DNA from 3 places in the Arthrobacter sp. LjRoot14 genome. Region 3 is predicted to be linked to each of the others. Evidence: riboswitches for the same ligand, from Rfam matches in the RefSeq annotation. Region 3 holds a riboswitch; each other region holds the start of a gene.
What was found. A riboswitch is a leader RNA that binds a small molecule or an ion and turns the genes downstream of it on or off. The one in region 3 is predicted to bind thiamine pyrophosphate.
Positions count from the first base shown of each region.

Region 1: it holds a riboswitch for thiamine pyrophosphate, as region 3 does, so the genes downstream of both, thiC (phosphomethylpyrimidine synthase ThiC) here and ACSQ12_RS20220 (ECF transporter S component) in region 3, are expected to answer to the same signal.
Region 2: it holds a riboswitch for thiamine pyrophosphate, as region 3 does, so the genes downstream of both, ACSQ12_RS14465 (FAD-dependent oxidoreductase) here and ACSQ12_RS20220 (ECF transporter S component) in region 3, are expected to answer to the same signal.

Region 1 is NZ_CAXURL020000001.1:2,865,017-2,870,934, reverse strand. Features, by position in the region: gene ffh (signal recognition particle protein) at 1-1,279, shown strand, start outside; gene ACSQ12_RS12935 (alpha/beta fold hydrolase) at 1,376-2,110, shown strand; gene thiC (phosphomethylpyrimidine synthase ThiC) at 2,079-3,959, opposite strand; TPP riboswitch at 3,954-4,061, opposite strand; gene ACSQ12_RS12925 (amidohydrolase family protein) at 4,147-5,229, shown strand; gene ACSQ12_RS12920 (VOC family protein) at 5,313-5,918, shown strand, end outside.
Region 2 is NZ_CAXURL020000001.1:3,212,934-3,218,851, reverse strand. Features, by position in the region: gene ACSQ12_RS14480 (RNB domain-containing ribonuclease) at 1-508, opposite strand, end outside; gene ACSQ12_RS14475 (ferritin-like domain-containing protein) at 550-1,224, shown strand; gene thiE (thiamine phosphate synthase) at 1,225-1,926, opposite strand; TPP riboswitch at 1,953-2,072, shown strand; gene ACSQ12_RS14465 (FAD-dependent oxidoreductase) at 2,059-3,411, shown strand; gene thiS (sulfur carrier protein ThiS) at 3,408-3,644, shown strand; gene ACSQ12_RS14455 (thiazole synthase) at 3,650-4,471, shown strand; gene ACSQ12_RS14450 (4a-hydroxytetrahydrobiopterin dehydratase) at 4,495-4,845, shown strand; gene ACSQ12_RS14445 (hypothetical protein) at 4,842-5,144, opposite strand; gene ACSQ12_RS14440 (DUF3107 domain-containing protein) at 5,194-5,418, opposite strand; gene ACSQ12_RS14435 (TetR/AcrR family transcriptional regulator) at 5,470-5,918, opposite strand, start outside.
Region 3 is NZ_CAXURL020000001.1:4,449,845-4,455,762, forward strand. Features, by position in the region: gene ACSQ12_RS20205 (UDP-N-acetylglucosamine 1-carboxyvinyltransferase) at 1-1,367, opposite strand, end outside; gene ACSQ12_RS20210 (energy-coupling factor transporter transmembrane component T family protein) at 1,477-2,280, opposite strand; gene ACSQ12_RS20215 (ABC transporter ATP-binding protein) at 2,277-3,887, opposite strand; gene ACSQ12_RS20220 (ECF transporter S component) at 3,904-4,536, opposite strand; TPP riboswitch at 4,610-4,752, opposite strand; gene ACSQ12_RS20225 (DUF4235 domain-containing protein) at 4,903-5,166, shown strand; gene mnhG (monovalent cation/H(+) antiporter subunit G) at 5,281-5,715, opposite strand; gene ACSQ12_RS20235 (monovalent cation/H+ antiporter complex subunit F) at 5,705-5,918, opposite strand, start outside.

The DNA.
Region 1 (5,918 bases), 1.6 Mb from region 3:
CATGCTCGCGGGCCTCCAGGGTGCCGGCAAGACCACCCTCGCCGGCAAGCTCTCCAAATGGCTGAAGTCCCAGGGCCACAGCCCCATGCTCGTGGCCTGTGACCTCCAGCGGCCCAACGCTGTCAACCAGCTCCAGGTTGTCGGACAGCGCGCCGGGGTGCCCGTCTTCGCCCCGCACCCGGGTGCCACCTCCATGGAGCTGGAACACCCGGCCGGCGACCCCGTGGCAGTTGCCCGGGCCGGTGTCGAAGAAGCGCGCCAGAAGCTTCACGACGTCGTCATTGTGGACACCGCCGGACGCCTTGGCGTGGATGCCGAAATGATGGAGCAGGCGCGCCAGATCCGCCGGGCGATCGTGCCCAACGAAGTGCTCTTCGTCATTGACTCGATGATCGGACAGGACGCCGTCAACACGGCGCTTGCCTTCGATGAAGGCGTCAACTTCACCGGCATCGTACTTTCCAAGCTCGACGGCGACGCCCGCGGCGGTGCCGCGCTGTCCGTTGCGTCGGTCACCGGCAAGCCCGTCATGTTCGCCTCCACCGGCGAAGGCGTGGACGACTTTGAGCTGTTCCACCCGGACCGCATGGCGTCCCGCATTCTCGACATGGGCGACGTCCTCACCCTGATCGAACAGGCTGAAAAGTCCTGGGACAAGGACGAAGCGGCCCGGATGGCGAAGAAGTTCGCCGACCAGGAAGACTTCACGCTGGATGACTTCCTGGCCCAGATGCAGCAAATCCGCAACATGGGCTCCATGAAGAAAATGCTCATGATGATGCCGGGCGCGCAGAACATCCGCCAGCAGCTCGAGCAATTCGACGAACGCGAAATCGACCGCGTCGAAGCGATCGTCCGTTCCATGACCCCGCATGAGCGCGTTGCCCCCAAGATCATCAACGGCTCACGCCGGGCCCGCATCGCCAAGGGCTCGGGCATGCATGTGTCGGACGTCAACGGCCTGCTGGAGCGGTTTGCCCAGGCGCAGAAGATGATGAAGAAGATGGCAGCCGGCGGCGGAATGCCGGGCATGCCTGGAATGCCTGGCATGGGCGGCGGAGGAGCCCGCAAGGGCGCCAAGAACGCGCCGAAGAAGAAGGCCAAGTCCGGAAACCCGGCCAAGGCAGCGCAGGAACTCCGCGACGCCGAGGCCCGGCGCGCCAGCGCCGGCAAGGCACTTCCGACCGGGGCGGCTTTCGGTCAGCAGGGAGCGGACTTCGACCCGTCGCAGCTCAACCTGCCCAAGGGGTTCGACAAGTTCCTCGGCGGGAGCAAGTAGTTACTGGCGGCGCGGTTTTACGTACGGTCAACGTGGCTGCCGGCAGGTTCAATGTCGTCCGGCCGAATTGTCCGGCCATTGCCATAGGGTTGGGGCATGTTTAAGCAGCGCGTAGTGTTCGTCCACGGTTCGGGAGCCTTCGGGTCTGCCGCGTGGCCCAAGCAACACGGCATGGCCCTGGCCTACGACGCACTGTTCCTGCGCCGCCACGGTTTTGACGCGTCTGCGGAGCCCGTCGAATCGGACTTCCAGACGGACGCCCGGATTGTGCTGGGGGCCTTGGCGGACGAGGGCCGCGGCGTTGCCGGCGGACATGTGGTGGCGCATGCCCAGGGCGCCATTGCGGCCATGATGGCGGCCGTGGAACGCCCGGATCTGGTGCAGTCCCTCACCCTCGTGGAGCCCGCCTGCCTGTCACTGACCGCTGAACTGCCTGCCACTGCTGCGCACCGCGCACTGATGCAGCCGCTTTTTGACGTGCGGCACCAGCTCGGCGACGACGACTTCCAGCGGGAGTTTGTCCGGCGGGCGTTTTCCGTGCACAGTGATGGCCCCGCCACGCCGGAAGCACTCAACGCTGCCCGCCGGCTCCGGTTACAGGCGCCTCCGTGGGAGGCGCCGCTGCAGATCGTGCCGGGTGTCGCCACGCTCGTCCTGACCGGCGGCTGGGAGCCGCTCTACGAAGAGATTGCGGGCTACCTGCGTGAAACCGGTGCCCAGCACCGCGTTGCCGCGGGCGGACACCGGCCTCAGGACTCGGTGGAGGGAGACCGGGTTATCCGGTCCTTCATCGCAGAAGTCAGCAGGCGTCAGCACTCACAGGCGTCGTAGCGTCGCCCGTCGCTGCACTGTGCCGGCCCGGTTGTTCCGGGTTTGGAAGCTGCAGCTCGGGAAGGTAGACCTTGCCGCCGGCTGCCAGGAATTCGTTGCTCTTTTCACGCATGCCTGCCGCCATCTCGGCGAGTGCCGACTGTGCTTCGGCGGAACCGTACTCGTCCCTGATGTCCTGGCTGATGCGCATGGAGCAGAACTTGGGCCCGCACATGGAGCAGAAGTGCGCGGTCTTGGCCGGTTCCGCGGGGAGGGTCTCGTCATGGAAGGATTCGGCGGTGACCGGGTCCAGTGAGAGGGCGAACTGGTCCCGCCAGCGGAATTCGAACCGGGCCTTGGACAGGGCGTCGTCGCGTTCGTGCGCGCCGGGGTGGCCCTTGGCCAGGTCGGCGGCGTGGGCGGCAATCTTGTAGGTAATGACGCCGGTCTTGACATCGTCCTTGTTGGGCAGCCCCAGGTGTTCCTTGGGCGTGACGTAGCAGAGCATGGCCGTGCCGTAGCGGGCGATTTCCGTGGCGCCGATGGCGGACGTGATGTGGTCGTAGCCCGGGGCTATGTCCGTGACCAGCGGCCCCAGCGTGTAGAACGGTGCTCCCTTGCAGAGTTCCTGCTGGCGTTCCACGTTTTCACGGACCAGATGGAACGGCACGTGGCCGGGTCCTTCCACCATCACCTGCACGTCGAACTCCCAGGCGCGCTGCGTCAGTTCGGCCAGGGTATCCAGCTCCGCGAACTGGGCGGCGTCGTTCGCGTCCGCGGTCGCACCTGGCCGCAGCCCGTCGCCCAGCGAGAACGCGACGTCGTACTTGGCGAAAATTTCGCACAGCTCGTCGAAGTGCGTGTACAGGAAGTTCTCCTGGTGGTGGGCAAGGCACCAGCCGGCCATGATGGAGCCGCCGCGGGAGACTACGCCGGTCACCCGGTTGGCCGTCAGCGGCACATACCGCAGCAGCACCCCGGCGTGGATGGTCATGTAGTCCACGCCCTGCTCGCACTGTTCGATCACGGTGTCGCGGAAGATTTCCCACGTCAGTTGGTTGGCCTCGCCGTTGACCTTTTCCAGGGCCTGATAGATGGGAACGGTGCCGATCGGGACGGGCGAGTTGCGGATGATCCACTCACGGGTGGTGTGGATGTCATCGCCGGTGGACAGGTCCATCACGGTGTCGGCGCCCCACTGTGTGGCCCATTGCAGCTTGTCGACCTCCTCCGCGATGGAGCTCGTGACGGCCGAGTTGCCGATGTTGGCGTTGATCTTCACCAGGAAGGCCTTGCCGATGATCATCGGCTCGGATTCCGGGTGGTTGATGTTGTTGGGGATGATGGCGCGGCCCGCAGCCACTTCGCTGCGGACCAGCTCCACGTCGCAGTTTTCGCGGAGGGCAACGAACTGCATCTCGGGCGTCACCACACCCTGCCGGGCGTAGTGCATCTGCGTGACTGTCCTGCCTTCGACGGCGCGGCGGGGCACGGGCTGCGCGCCCTTCCACTCCGCGGACGCGGCGCCGCGGCGCACTGCCGACCTGCCGTCATCGAGCAGGTTCCGTTCCCTTCCGCCATAGGGCTCGGTGTCTGCCCGCGACTCGATCCACCGGGTCCTGAACGGCTCCAGGCCCACCACGGGATCGCTGCCGGGCCCGGCAGTCCGGTACACGCGGAACGGCGGGTTGGCTGCCCCGCCCGGTGAGTCCTCAAGGGCGATTTCGGTCACCGGAACCCGGATCCCGGTGGCCTCATCGGCGATGAATGCCAGCGAGTGGGACTTCATGGACTGCGCTTCGGCAGGTGCCGAATTGCCGGGTGCGGTCTTGTTTTGGGCACGGATCAGCTGTGTTTCTTGTGTATTCACGGAATACTCACTTCCTTCGCCGGCATTACCCGGACAGGTTCAACGGTCGCAGGCCGCGTCAGCCCGATCTCAGCCCTTGCAAGGGCACCCGTGTGGTCGTAGACGAAGCTACCACAGGGCCGGGGCGGGTCCATGTCACATGCAGGTCACAACAGGGGAGGGTGCCCGGCCGGTCTAGGCTTGAAGCATGCGTGACGTCATCGAATTCAGCGGAACCGTGCTCACCGCCCCGGACCGGGAACGGCAGGGCCTCTGGGCTGTGGACGGCAGGCTGACGTTCACACGGCCGGCCGCTCCGCCTGACCTGGTGTTGAACGGCTGGGTGCTGCCTGGCCTGGTGGATGCGCATTGCCACATCGGGCTGGGACCAGCCGGTGACGTTCCGGATTCCGTGGCCGAGGAACAGGCCCTCACGGACAGGAATGCCGGCACGCTGCTCGTCCGGGATGCCGGCGCCGTCCACGACACCCGCTGGCTCCAGCAGCGGCCGGAGCTGCCGCGCATCATCCGCGCCGGCCGCCACATCGCCAGGACGCGCCGCTACCTGCAGGGATTCGCTGTCGAAGTTGAGCCGGACGGACTGGTCGAGGCCGTGCGGAAGCAGGCGCTGGCGGGTGACGGCTGGGTCAAGCTCGTAGGGGACTGGATCGACCGGGACGCCGGCGACCTGGCGCCTTCGTTCCCCGCCGCAGTGGTGCGGGACGCTGTCCGCGCAGCCCACGACGAAGGCGCCAGGGTGACCGCCCACTGTTTCGCGGAGGACACCCTGGATGACATGCTCGACGCCGGCATCGACTGCATCGAACACGGAACCGGCCTGCTGCCGCGCCACATCCCCCGTTTCGTGGAACAGCGCGTCCCCATCATTCCCACGCTGATCAACATTGCGACATTCCCCGACATTGCGGCCCGTGCGAAAGCGAAGTTTCCGGTGTACGCGGCCCACATGCAAAGGCTCTGGGAACGGCGGAACGAGCGCATCCTCGAGGCCTTCGAAGCCGGCGTCGCGATCTACGCCGGGACCGATGCGGGCAGTGTCATCAGCCACGGCAGGATCGTGGACGAGATCCAGGCGCTCCACGCCGCCGGCCTGCCGGCGGCCTCAGCCCTGGACGCCGCTTCCTGGGCCGCGCGTGAGTGGCTGGGAGCGGACGGCATCGCCGAAGGTGCCAGCGCCGACGTCGTGCTGTGCGAACTGGACCCCAGGCTCAACCCGGCAACACTGCGGGACCTCAAGCACACCGTTCTTCGGGGCCGGCAGCTCCGCTAGGAATAAATTGAAGCTTCAAGTAATTTACTCTATGTAATCGTCGCCGGTCGCCGGCGGCCGAGTTTCCGGAGTTTGGAGTTGGAATGACCGTGGAATCCAGCAGCAAGGACCTGCTGCCCGCCGATCTCACCATGGGCACGGTGATGCTCAAGGTGGGCGACATGAAGCTGATGACGGACTATTACCAGCGCGCGCTCGGGCTGGACGTCGTGGCTGAGCAGGACGGCGGGGTGTACCTCGGCCGCCGGGGTGCACCCCTGGTCCACCTGGCCGCGGCCCCCGGGTTGAACCTCCCGGCCCGCGGCGAGGCGGGGCTGTTCCACACGGCACTGCTGTTCGAGGACCGGTCGTCGCTCGCTGCCACGGTGGCCTCTGCCGCCCGGTATGAACCGAAGCTTTTCACGGGAAGCGCGGACCACCTCGTCAGCGAGGCCTTCTACTTCAACGACCCCGAGGGCAACGGCATCGAGCTCTACCGGGACCGACCCCGCGCCGCCTGGTCCTGGGAGGGGGCCAATGTGGTCATGGACAGCCTTGCCCTGCCGCCGCAGCGGTTCCTGCAGGACCACCTGACCGAGGACGCGGTGGGCGGGCAGCGCGAGGCAGCAGCCGCCGTCGGGCACATCCACCTGCAGGTCGGCGACGTCCAGTCGGCACACGACTTCTACGTGGGCACTCTTGGCTTCGAA
Region 2 (5,918 bases), 1.2 Mb from region 3:
GGCTCCGGATCCTGGCCCGGCGCACCAGCACGGACTCCACGCGGGCCTCCGCATCCAGGTCGAACTCCCACACGAACGCGGCGCACAACTGTCCGGCCAGCAGGCTGCCGGCCTGCTCGCTGATGGCTTCCGGGTGCAGCGGAATCCGTCCGTCCGGGGCGTAGAACGTCTGCCCCCGCCGCCGCGTTTCGGCGTCGAGCGCTCCTCCCGGCGCCACGAAGGACGGCACATCGGCGATGGCGTAAAAAACCTTGTACCTGTCGCCTGACCGCTCGATGAAGAGGGCCTGGTCCAGGTCAGTGGAGGACGGGGGATCGATGGTCACAAAGCCCACGTCCGTGAGGTCGAGGTCAGGCATCTTGTGCTCCGCAATGGCCGCCAGCGCATCCCGCAGGACTTCGTCAGGGAAGGGCCCGGGCAGCTCCAACTCCGTGCGCAGCGCGTTTAGCGCCTCGGCCAGCCGGTTGGTCTGTTCGTGGACACTTGGAGTCAGGTGATGATGTGACACGAAAGTCAGGTTAGCTCCATTTGCGCCATTAGTCTTGGACGATGAGCTCATCCCCGGCTGACACCGCTCGCTACAACCGTTTCGTCGCAGACCTGTTCGGAATGATGGCCTACGGCGAGCTGTCAGCGTTCGAGAGGTTCTCCGCTGACGCGCGGTATTCGCCCACCCTCCACGACCGGGCCGTGCTCGGCAGGATTGCCGTCGTGGAGTTCCGGCATTACGAGCTGGTGAGCGCCCGCCTTGAGGCCATGGGGATCGACGCCGAGGATGCCATGCTGCCGTTCCAGGCGGCCGTGGACTACTTCCATTCGCGGACGCGCCCGGCCGACTGGTACGAATCCCTGATGAAGGCCTACGTGATCGATACAGTCTCCGCCGACTTCTACCGGGCCATCTCCCGCTATGTTGACGCCGGAACGCGGGACGTCATCGAACAGATCCAGGCCTCCGATGAGACAACGGAGGTTCTTCGCGAACGGCTGAGGAACGCCCTCGCCGACGATCCGAGGCTCGCTTCCAGGCTGGCGCTGTGGGGCAGGCGGCTGCTGGGCGAAGCACTGACCCAGGCGCAGCGTGTCAGCTACGAGCATGCGTTCGTGGGAAGCCTGATCGGCGGCGGGGACAGTGCCGCTGCGAAAGAGCTGGTCAGCGGGCTGATCGCCGGGCTGGCGGAGAAGCATTCCAAACGGATGACGCAGCTCGGCCTGACCGGATAGTCAGGACGCGCCGGCGTCGAGTGCCGCCAGGAGCGACCTCGCGGCCGCGGCGGGGTCGTCGGCCTCGGTGATGGCGCGGACCACGACGATCCGCTCCGCTCCTGCCGCCGCCACCCGCTCAACGTTGCCCAGGTCGATGCCTCCGATGGCGAACCACGGCAGCGCCGGACCGTCGACGCCTGCCCCCGCAGCGCTGCCGGTCGTTTTGCCGGTGGCCTCTGCCGCGTAACGGACGAGGTCGAGGCCGACGGCGGCACGGCCCGGCTTCGTGGGAGTGGCCCACACAGGCCCGACGCAGAAATAGTCCAGGCCCCCGGCAGCACCGGATGCGGCGATGGCGGCGTCGATCTGCCCGGGGCTGTGCGTCGACAGGCCGATCACGGCCTCACCGCCAAGGAACTTCCGGGCGGACGCCAGGGGGAGGTCCTTCTGCCCGACATGAAGCACCGGGGCACCGGAGAGCGAGGCGATGTCCGCGCGGTCGTTGACCGACCACAGACGGCCGTGGCGGCGGGCCGCGGCTTCCAGTACTTCGAGCAGCTCGAGCTCCTCGGCCGCTTCCAGGCCCTTGTCGCGGAGCTGGATGATGTCCACGCCGCCTGCGTAGGCGGCATCGACGAAGTCGGCGAAATCGCCCCGCTCGGTGCGGGCATCAGTGCAGAGGTACAGGCGGGCATCGGTAAGGAGAGCTTGCTCGGTCATGGCACAAGCCTAGTTCCCCTAAACTGGGGGAGTACCGCGGGAGCCCGCCGCAGCTGTCACAAAGCTGCAGGGCTGAGAGGGCGTCAGAGCCGACCGCTTGACCTGATCCGGTTAGTACCGGCGTAGGGAAGGATGACAATGACCCCGCAATCCCCGGCAGGCCGGCCGCCCGCGCGCAGTCGCGGCGAGCACGGCGTGGACATCAGGGCCGACGTTGCCGTGGTCGGCGGAGGAATTATCGGCCACGGCATTGCCTGGGAAGCCGGGCAGTCGGGCAGGTCCGTGGTGATCATCGACGACGCACCGGGAACGGGCGCGAGCTGGGCCGCCGCCGGCATGCTGGCGCCGGTCAGCGAACTCCATTACCAGGAGGAAGACCTCCTGGAACTCATGCTCCACTCCTCGGGACTGTGGCCGGCCTTCGCAGCCGGCCTGGAAACCGGGCGTGCGTCCCGTGAACCCGGCGCCGACGGCCCGGACACCGGCTACCTTACGACGCCGACCCTCGCCGTGGGTGCCGACGCCGCAGACCGCCGGGCGCTCGCCGACCTGCGCGGCGTCCAGCAGGCCGGCGGCCTGACGGTGGAACCGCTGACGGTCAGGGAAGCCCGGGGACGGGAGCCGCTGCTGAGCCCCGGGATATCCTGCGCCTTCGAGATTCCGGCCGACCATCAGGTGGATCCCCGCAAGCTGCTGGCCGTGATCTCGGATTCCCTGCCGGGGTCTGCCGTGCGTGTGCGGGCCGCCGGCCTGCTCTGGGAGGACGGGCGTGTCAGCGGCGTCAGCCTGGCCGGTGGAGGAACCGTGCACGCAGACGAAACGATCATTGCCAACGGACTGGAATCCGCGTCCCTGGGCGGACTGCCGCCCGGACTTCAGCTGCCGCTCCGCCCCGTGTACGGCGACATCCTGCGCCTGCGCGTCCCCGCCTACCTGCAGCCCCTGCTGACATCCACAGTCCGTGGAATGGTCCATGGAGTTCCCGTTTACATCGTGCCCCGGCAGGACGGCACCGTGGTGATCGGGGCCACGCAGCGTGAAGATTCGCTGTCGGGAGCGGGTATCGACGCCCCCGTGACGGCGCCTGTGGGACCCGTAACACCCGCAGGATCGGCCGTTTCCGCCGGCGGCGTCTACCAGCTGCTCCGTGACGCACAGGTGCTGGTTCCCGCCGTCGCGGAACTGGAACTGCTCGAAGCCACGGCGAGGGCCCGTCCGGGAACGCCGGACAACGCGCCGCTGCTGGGCCGGGTAGCGGCCGCAGGAACCGGCCTGGATATTGAGGGCCTGATCATTGCCACCGGATTCTTCCGGCATGGCGTCCTGCTCACCCCTGCAGCGGCGTCCATCTGCAGGCAGCTGATGGACGGCGACGCCGATCCACGCTGGGCTCCGTTCCGGCCCGACCGGTTTTCCGGCCTTTCGGCCGGACCGGCAGCGCCTGCACACACCGTCACAATTGACCCGAACAAGGAAACAGCATGAACATCACACTGAACGGCACGGCACATGCGGTGGCCGACGGCGCGTCCGTCACCACCCTCGTCAGCCAGGTCACCGGCAGGAACCTCGCGCCCAACGGGCAGGCTGCCGACGGCCAAAAACTGGGCGTGGCGGTAGCGCGGAATTCCGAGGTGGTGCCGCGCAGCCAGTGGTTCGTCACGGCGCTGGCCGAGGGCGACGACGTCGAACTTGTTACCGCGGTACAGGGAGGTTGAGCATCATGGCAGGAACAACGGTTGCCGGCACGGCAGGGACCGGTCAGCAGGCGGCGGCGGACGCATTCATTGTGGACGGCATCCCGCTGGGATCACGGTTGATCATGGGCACCGGCGGTGCACCCAGCCTGGACGGGCTGGGAGCTGCCCTGATCGCGTCCGGCACGGAGCTGACCACCGTGGCCATGCGCCGCTATTCGCCGGCCGAAACAGGCTCGCTGTTCCAGCTCCTGGTGGACCACAACATCCGGGTGCTGCCCAACACCGCCGGCTGCTTCACCGCCCGGGACGCCGTGATGACTGCGGAACTGGCGCGGGAGGCACTGGAGACGGACTGGGTGAAGCTTGAAGTGATCGCCGACGAACACACCCTGCTGCCGGACGCCGTGGAGCTGGTGGACGCCACCGAGCAGCTGGTTAACCGCGGGTTCAAGGTGTTCGCCTACACCAATGACGACCCCGTGCTGGCGCTTCGGCTGGAGAACCTCGGAGCCACCGCCGTGATGCCGCTCGGGTCCCCGATCGGCACCGGCCTGGGCATCCTGAACCCGCATAACATTGAGCTCATCGTTTCCAGGGCGTCCGTTCCCGTGGTGCTCGATGCCGGCATCGGCACGGCGTCCGACGCGGCGCTCGCCATGGAACTGGGGTGCGACGCGGTGCTGCTGGCGACAGCAGTGACCCGGGCGCAGAACCCGGCGATGATGGGGCAGGCCTTCAAACACGCGGTCATCGCCGGTAGGCTGGCGAAAGCGGCAGGACGGATTCCGCGCCGCGAGCACGCTCTTGCCTCCTCGGCCATGGAAGGCCGGGCGGAGTTCCTGTAGGCGTACCATCCAAGGAGCCAGCGGTGACAGGCACGGAAGACACTCTTAGCCAAACCCAGATTGACGCCGCGCTCGCAGAGCTGCCCGACTGGCGGTACCAATCGGGTGGCCTGGTGACCGTCTTCAAGGCGCCGACCGCGGCCGCTGCGCTTGAGCTGATTGCCGCCGTCGGGCGCCTGGCTGAGGAACAAAACCACCACCCGGACCTGGACTGGCGCTACAACAGGGTGTTCATCCGCTTCACCTCACACGACGCCGGTACCCAGGTGACAGGGCGGGACGTCGCCGCCGCGGCGGCTGTCAGCGCCGCTGCCGCCGTCGTGGAAGCTGTGGCCGTTCCAGCCAAGTACCCGCCCGGCGCCTCAAGTACTTAGAGCCGCAGCGCGGCGGTGAGCTCCTTCGTGTCATGCAGGGCACGCTTCCGGCCCAGGTACACCGCGGCGGCAAGAGCCGCCCCGGTGCCCAGGACCATGGGCAGCACCCACGGAATCCACGTCAGGCCGGGCTGGTAACCAAGCCCTGCGGCCATGAAGATGATCCAGCTCAGCATCCCCACGGCGGTGGCCACGCCTGCCGGCATTCCGATGCCGTACTTCGCATGCCGCCTGTCGTTGGCCCAGACAACAAAGCCTGCGGCCACAGTCACGAGGGCCACGATTACCAGGGAAAGCATTCAGCGAACTCCTTGCTGCAGGGCGTTTCGGGACAGGTGAAACGGTGGCTTAGAGCTGGCCGAATCCGACGCGGCGGGCCTCCTCGGCGCCGATCTCAACGTAACCCAGGACGTTGGCGGGAATGAGGATCACACGGCCTTTTTCGTCAGTCAGGCGCAGTTCGGCGCCCTTGGTGATGGATTCCTCGACGAGCTTTGCGACCGCGTCAGCATCCTGAGCCGATTCCAGCACAATTTCGCGGCCAATGTTCTGAATGCCGATCTTTACTTCCACAGCGAGGCCTCCCAGCCAATCAAAGTTCTAAAGGTGTTCTCTATTTGTAGTCTAGGTTTCCTTGGGAAAGCGCGAGATTCCGCGCCAAGCTAAACGATAGATCAGGTCACTGGCCACATCGAGGTCCAGGTTTCCATCGGTTTCAAGCCAGTAGCGTGCACTGACCTGCGCCATTCCGGCGAGTCCGCGCCCCAGCAACTGGGCCTCCAGCATAGGGAGCTTGGTGTCCTCGGCGATGACCCGCGCAATGGCGTCGGCAAAAGTCTTGTTGAATGTTTCGAGCCTGGAACTGACGTCGCTGTCATTGATCAGGTCCGATTCAAACACCAGGCGGTGCGCCTGGTCATCGCTGGCAATGAAGTGATAATAGGCGCGCATGACCGCCTGGACGCGTTCGTCGTTGTCGTCGGTGGAATTCAGTGCCCCCATCATGAGCTCGGTCAGAGCACTGAGGTGGCTGTCCAGCAGGGCGAGGTAGAGCTCGCGTTTGGAAGGGAAGT
Region 3 (5,918 bases):
GGGCAGCCCACCTCGGCGGCACGCCACCTGGTGGGTCCGTTGACGTAGATCCGGTGCGGATCCAGCAGCTGGACGCGGGCCCCCAGCTTGTTCAGCTCGGTGAGGTAGATGGCCCGGTTCTCGTAGACCCAGTCGTGGATCATGGTCTGGCCTTCGGCATTCGCGGCAATGACGGCGAAAAACGGCAGGTTATCGATGTTCAGGCCGGGGAACGGCATGGGGTGGATCTTGTCCGTCGGGGCATGCAATGCGGAGGGCTTCGTGGTGACGTCCACCAGCCGGGTACGGCCGTTACGGGCAAAGTACTCCCCGGAAATCTCCAGTTCCTGGCCCATCTGCTCCAGGGTGGCGAGTTCGATCTCCATGAACTCGATGGGAACCCGGCGGATGGTGACCTCGGAATTGGTCACGATGCCGGCCGTGATGAGGCTCATCGCTTCGATGGGGTCCTCGGACGGGAAGTACTCGATATTGACGTCGATGGAAGGCAGCCCGGTGATTTTCAGGGTGGTGGTCCCCACGCCGTCGATCTCCACGCCCAGGCCCTGCAGGTAGAAGCAGAGATCCTGGACCATGTAGTTGGGGCTGGCGTTGCGGATCACCGTGGTGCCGCGGCGGTGGGCGGCCGCCATGATGGCGTTTTCGGTGACTGTGTCACCGCGTTCGCTCAGCACAAAGGTGCGGTTGTCGCCGTCGGCCGGCGGTGCCTGCACCGAATAGAAGCCGGACGTGGCTTCCACCGACAGGCCGAACTGGCGCAGGGCCTGCATGTGCGGCTCCACGGTGCGGGTGCCAAGGTCGCAGCCGCCCGCGTACGGGAGGCGGTACTCCGCGGACTCGTCCAGGAGCGGCCCCAGCAGCATGATCACGCTGCGGGTGCGGCGGGCAGCCTCCACGTCCATGGAATCCAGGTCCAGCACGGCGGGGCGGCGGATCTGCAGATCGTTGGCATTGAGCCAGGTGCATTCGACGCCGATGCTGGTCAGGACCTCCACGATCCGGTTCACTTCCTCGATCCGGGCCAGCCGGCGCAACGTGGTGGTGCCACGGTTGATGAGGCTGGCGCAGAGAAGGGCAACTCCGGCGTTCTTGCTGCTGTTGACGTCCACCGAACCGGACAGCGTGCGGCCGCCCTCCACCCGGAGGTGCGTCATCTGCGGCCGGCCCACTTTGACGATGCTGCGGCCAACAATGGCCTCGAGCCGCTGGATCATTTTGAGGCTGAGGTTCTGCTTGCCCTGTTCCATCCGGGCGATGGCGCTTTGGCTGGTGCCCAGCTCGGCTGCCAGCTGCCCCTGGGTCCAGCCCTTCTCCCCGCGGGCATCGCGGAGCAGCAGGCCAACGTGTTCAGCAGTCTCTTGAGTCATACAAGGAAAATATCACGCATGAGCTATTTGGCCATTCGAAACGCCGGAAAGTGCACTCAAACTCACAAAATATTCACTTCGTGCGATATGCGGCGCCGGCCCCCGGAGGCTATTGCTGCTCGAGGAACACCATGTTCCAGGTCCCCGCACCGACTGCCGCGGACACTGCCGCGGCGGCAATCAGCACGCCGCCGAGGACCACCCAGATGTCCAGCTTGCTGAACGTGGACTCACGCGCCCAGGTCCGCTGCGCGCCGCCGAACCCCCGAGCCTCCATGGTGACGGCAAGCCGTGACGCCCGGCGCACAGCCTGGACCAGGAGTCCGAAGCTCTGCCCCAGCGTGGCCCGGAGGCGCTGCGCCGGACTGCCGTGCGAGCCCACACCGCGAGCGCGCCGGGCCATGCCGATCGTCTGCCATTCTTCGGCCATCAGCCCCACGAGCCGCATGGCGGCCAGCGTACCCAGCACGAAGCGGTGCGGCAGCTTCGCTTTCTGGGCGAGGGCGTCTGCCAGGTCAGTCGGGTCCGTGCAACTCATCAACAGCACCGCGGGGAGGGCGATCGCCACCCCCCGGAGCAGAAATCCCAGCCCCAGCTCCAGCGAACCTTCACTGATGGACCAGATGCCGACGTCGAGCAGTATCCTTCCGGCGTCAGGCGCCAGAATCGAGGTGCTCCAGCCGCCCAGTGCAGCCGCCAGGATCAGCGGCCAGCCACGCTGCCAGAGCAACGCGACGGTCAGTCCCGCCAGCGGAAAGAGCAGCAGCTCGAAGGCCAGCGCCACGGAGGCGGACACCCAGTCGATGGACAGCGCCAGCACCACGGTCATCAGCATGACGACGGCGAACTTGGCCAGCGGATTGGCCCGGGTGAGCAGGGCGTGGTTCGCCTGCAGGGTCAGCGCTTGCCTCATGGTGCAGCCACCTTCGGGTTGCGCAGTCCTGGCCGCCCGGGTTCGGGCGCGCCCAGTTTCAGCTCGGTACCGCCCAGGACGTCGCTGAACTCCTGGTCGTGGGTCACCGACACCACGGCGGTGCCGGCGTCGAGGAGTTCGGAGAGGAAGGAGGCGAGCTCGGCCCAGGTGTTGGCGTCCTGGCCGAACGTGGGCTCGTCCAGGATCAGCACGCGGGGATGCGCGGCCAGGACGGTGGCGACGGACAGCCGGCGCTTCTCCCCGCCGGAGAGTGTGTAGGGGTTGGCGTCCACCAGCTTGGTCAGCCGGAGGCGCTCCAGGAGTTCGTCCACGCGGTCCTCGCCGTGGCCCAGGTGCCGCGGGCCGAACATCAGCTCATCCAGCACCCGGCCGGTGACGAACTGGTGCTCCGGTTCCTGGAACACGGTGCCGATCCGGGAGATCAGCTGCTCCGCCTTCCACTTGTACGGGTCGATGCCGGCACCTTGGCTGAGGTCGACCGTGGCGGAAACCGAGCCCTCCACCGGCTGGAGCAGCCCGGCGAGGGTCAGGGCAAACGTGGACTTTCCGGAACCGTTGGGACCCGTGATGGTCAATGCCTGGCCGGCGCGGACCTGCGCCGTGATGCCGGACTGCACGGGGACCGGCGGGACAGCCTTGAAGCGCCGCCGGCGGGGGCGTTCGCGGGACACGGCAAGGTTTTCGGCGGCCAGCAGGAGGTTCCCGGCACCCGGCTCGCCCTGCGTTCCAGTGGCACCCGGCACTCCTGCGTCACCCGTTCGAGCCCGGGTGGCGGGCACGTACCCGGGCACCCAGACGCCGGCGGAGACGAGCACGTCCCGCGCCTCTGCCAGGACCCGGTCCGGAGGGCCGTCCAGGAGCACCGCGGTGTCCGTGGCAGATCCCGGCTGCAGCACCACGATCCGGTCCACAAGGTCCTTCCACACGCCCACGCGGTGTTCCACCACCACCAGCGTTGCCCCGGTCTTGTCCAGGCACCGGCCCACGGCGTCACGGACTTCCAGGACGCCGGCAGGGTCCAGGTTGGCAGTGGGCTCGTCGAGGAGCAGCAGTCCCGGGCGCATGGCGAGGATCCCGGCAAGCGCGAGGCGCTGCTTCTGCCCGCCGGACAGAGCTGACGTCGGGTGGTCCAGCGGCAGGTGGGCCAGCCCGACGTCGTCGAGCGCCTCTCCGACACGCGTCCAGATGTCCGCGCGCGGCACGGCAAGGTTCTCGGCGCCGAAGGCGACGTCGTCCCCCACGCGGGAAAGGACCACCTGCGTCTCCGGGTCCTGCTGCATGAGGCCGGCGCGGCCGCGCTGAGCACGCGGCGGGGCACCGTCGATGAGCAGGGAACCGGTCTCGTCGGAGTCGTCGGCATCCGGCGTTCCGTCGTGGGCTCCGGAGTCGCTGTCCCCGAGCACCCCGGCGAGTGCGTGCAGCAGCGTGGACTTGCCCGCGCCGGAGGGACCCAGCAGCAGCACGCGTTCGCCCGGCTGAATGTCCAGGTCCAGGCCGTGGACGGCGGGCCGGGACCGGCCGGCATGCCGCCAGCCCCAGCCGCGTGCCGTAACCGCTGCCGGGCGGACGGTGTCGGAAGGCGTCATGAGCAGTGTCCGTTCATCAGGAGAAGACAGGCTCCGTCGCTGCCTTGCGGGAGGCGAAGGAGCTCAGCACACCGGTCCGGGCCAGTCCGCGGGTGGCCAGCCAGGACAGTCCGCCGGCGATGATGGCGCCGGAGATGGCCGTGAAGATGATGTAGGCCAGCTTGTCGCCGGCAGCGTAGGCGATGTTCCAGCCCCACGGTGCGAACGAGTCGTTCAGGCCGCAGAAGAGGCCTGCAGCGGCGCCGGCCAGCAGCGAAACGGGCAGATTGAACTTCTTGTAAACGAACACCGCGAAGATGATCTCCGCGCCGAGCCCCTGCACGAAGCCGGAGAACAGCACCGACGCGCCGTACTGCGAGCCCATGATCAGCTCACCCGTGGCGGCCACTGTTTCGCAGAACAGGGCGGCTCCGGGCTTGCGGATGATCAGCATGCCCAGGACGGCGGGAATCATCCAGCCGCCTGCGATAAGGCCGGTCAGCGGCGGGTAGACGGCGTTCATGGGCGGCGAAACTGCGGCAGCCCCCTGGGACCAGGCCCAGAAAATCACGCCTCCGGCTACTGCGATCAACGCGGCAACCACAATGTCCACCACGCGCCAGTTGCACTTGCTGTTGCCAAGCGTCTGCTTGGCCGTCATTCCAGTCATTTTCTTCCTCCTGAGGTACAGGAGGGGAGAGTGTTCCCCGGACCGTCCGCGGCTTCCGCCGCCTGCTGCCGGACACTCTGAGAACTCGACTCCCTTGCGCCGGTACTAACCGGATCAGGTTCGAGGGTCTGCGGCTGTCCGCACTCTCAGCGCCCGCCTCCGGTTCCCTGGAATGTTCCAGTGATGCCCGACGGCGACGCTCCCCTGTCGTATCAATTCGCCCTTGTGGGCGTGGATCAGTTTACACCCGCGGGCCCGCGAAATCCCGGGGAGGGTGTCACAATGCGCGGTGATGCGGCCGGGTTGATGCGGCTAGGCTAGGGGAAGCCCTGTTTCCGTTGTTTCCCACCTGTAAGGGGTACTGGAGTGAGTTTTTTCATCAAGCTGCTTGGAACCGGAGTGAGCCTGCTTGCCGGATTCGCCGGCACCAAGGCCGTTGACGTCGTCTGGGAAAAGATCACCGGCCGCAAGCCCCCGAAGGGCGACAAGGACGACGTCCCCACCACCCTGCGCAGCGCCCTGACCTTTGCGCTGATCTCGGCGGCTGTCAGCGCCATCATCCAGGTCCTGGCCAACCGGGGCACGCAGCGTGCCATCACCCGCTTCGCCAAGAGCCAGGACATCGTCTAGGCCCACCCGGGAGAGTTTTTGTCCAGGTAACGGGAGGTAATTGACCTCCAAGTCGCGTTATCTGGACAAAAACTCCACCGGGGGTGGCGGCCCGGAACTTCTTGCGGGCGCCCCTTAGGCTGCGCCGTCGTCACCCTCGACGGCGGCGCGCTTTTCTGATTCCTGCCTTGTGGCGGCCTTCTTGTCGGCTGCCTTCAGCACTACGGCCTCCAGTTCATCCGTGGTGAGCAGTTCCTTGTGCAGGTGCTTGGTGCGGTAACCCGCCCTGCCCACCATGTGGGCGGACACCGGAACGGTGAGCACCTGGAAGATCCACGCCACGAACAGCACGGGCCACACCCACCAGGTCCGCAGCTGCAGGCCCACCGAGGCCAGCAGCAGGAAGAGTCCCAGCACCTGGGGCTTCGTGGCGGCGTGCATCCTGCTCATCAGGTCGGGGAAGCGCAACAGGCCGATCGCCGCACCGAGGGACATCAGGGCGCCCACCACCATAAAGACGGCCGACACTGCATCAATGACTGTGTCCACGGCGGATGGTTCAGGATTCATGGGGCTGCTCCCGCCGGTCGGCCACGAAGCGCGCCACGGTCACGGACCCGATGAATCCGATGATGGACAGCGCCACGAGCAGCATCAGGTTGTTCAGGTGCCGGTTGACGGCCATGTCGATGCAGAGCGTGGCACCGATGATGGCCAGCAGCACGTCAGAGGCCAGCACCCGGTCCAGCAGGGACGGGCCGATGGCGATCCGG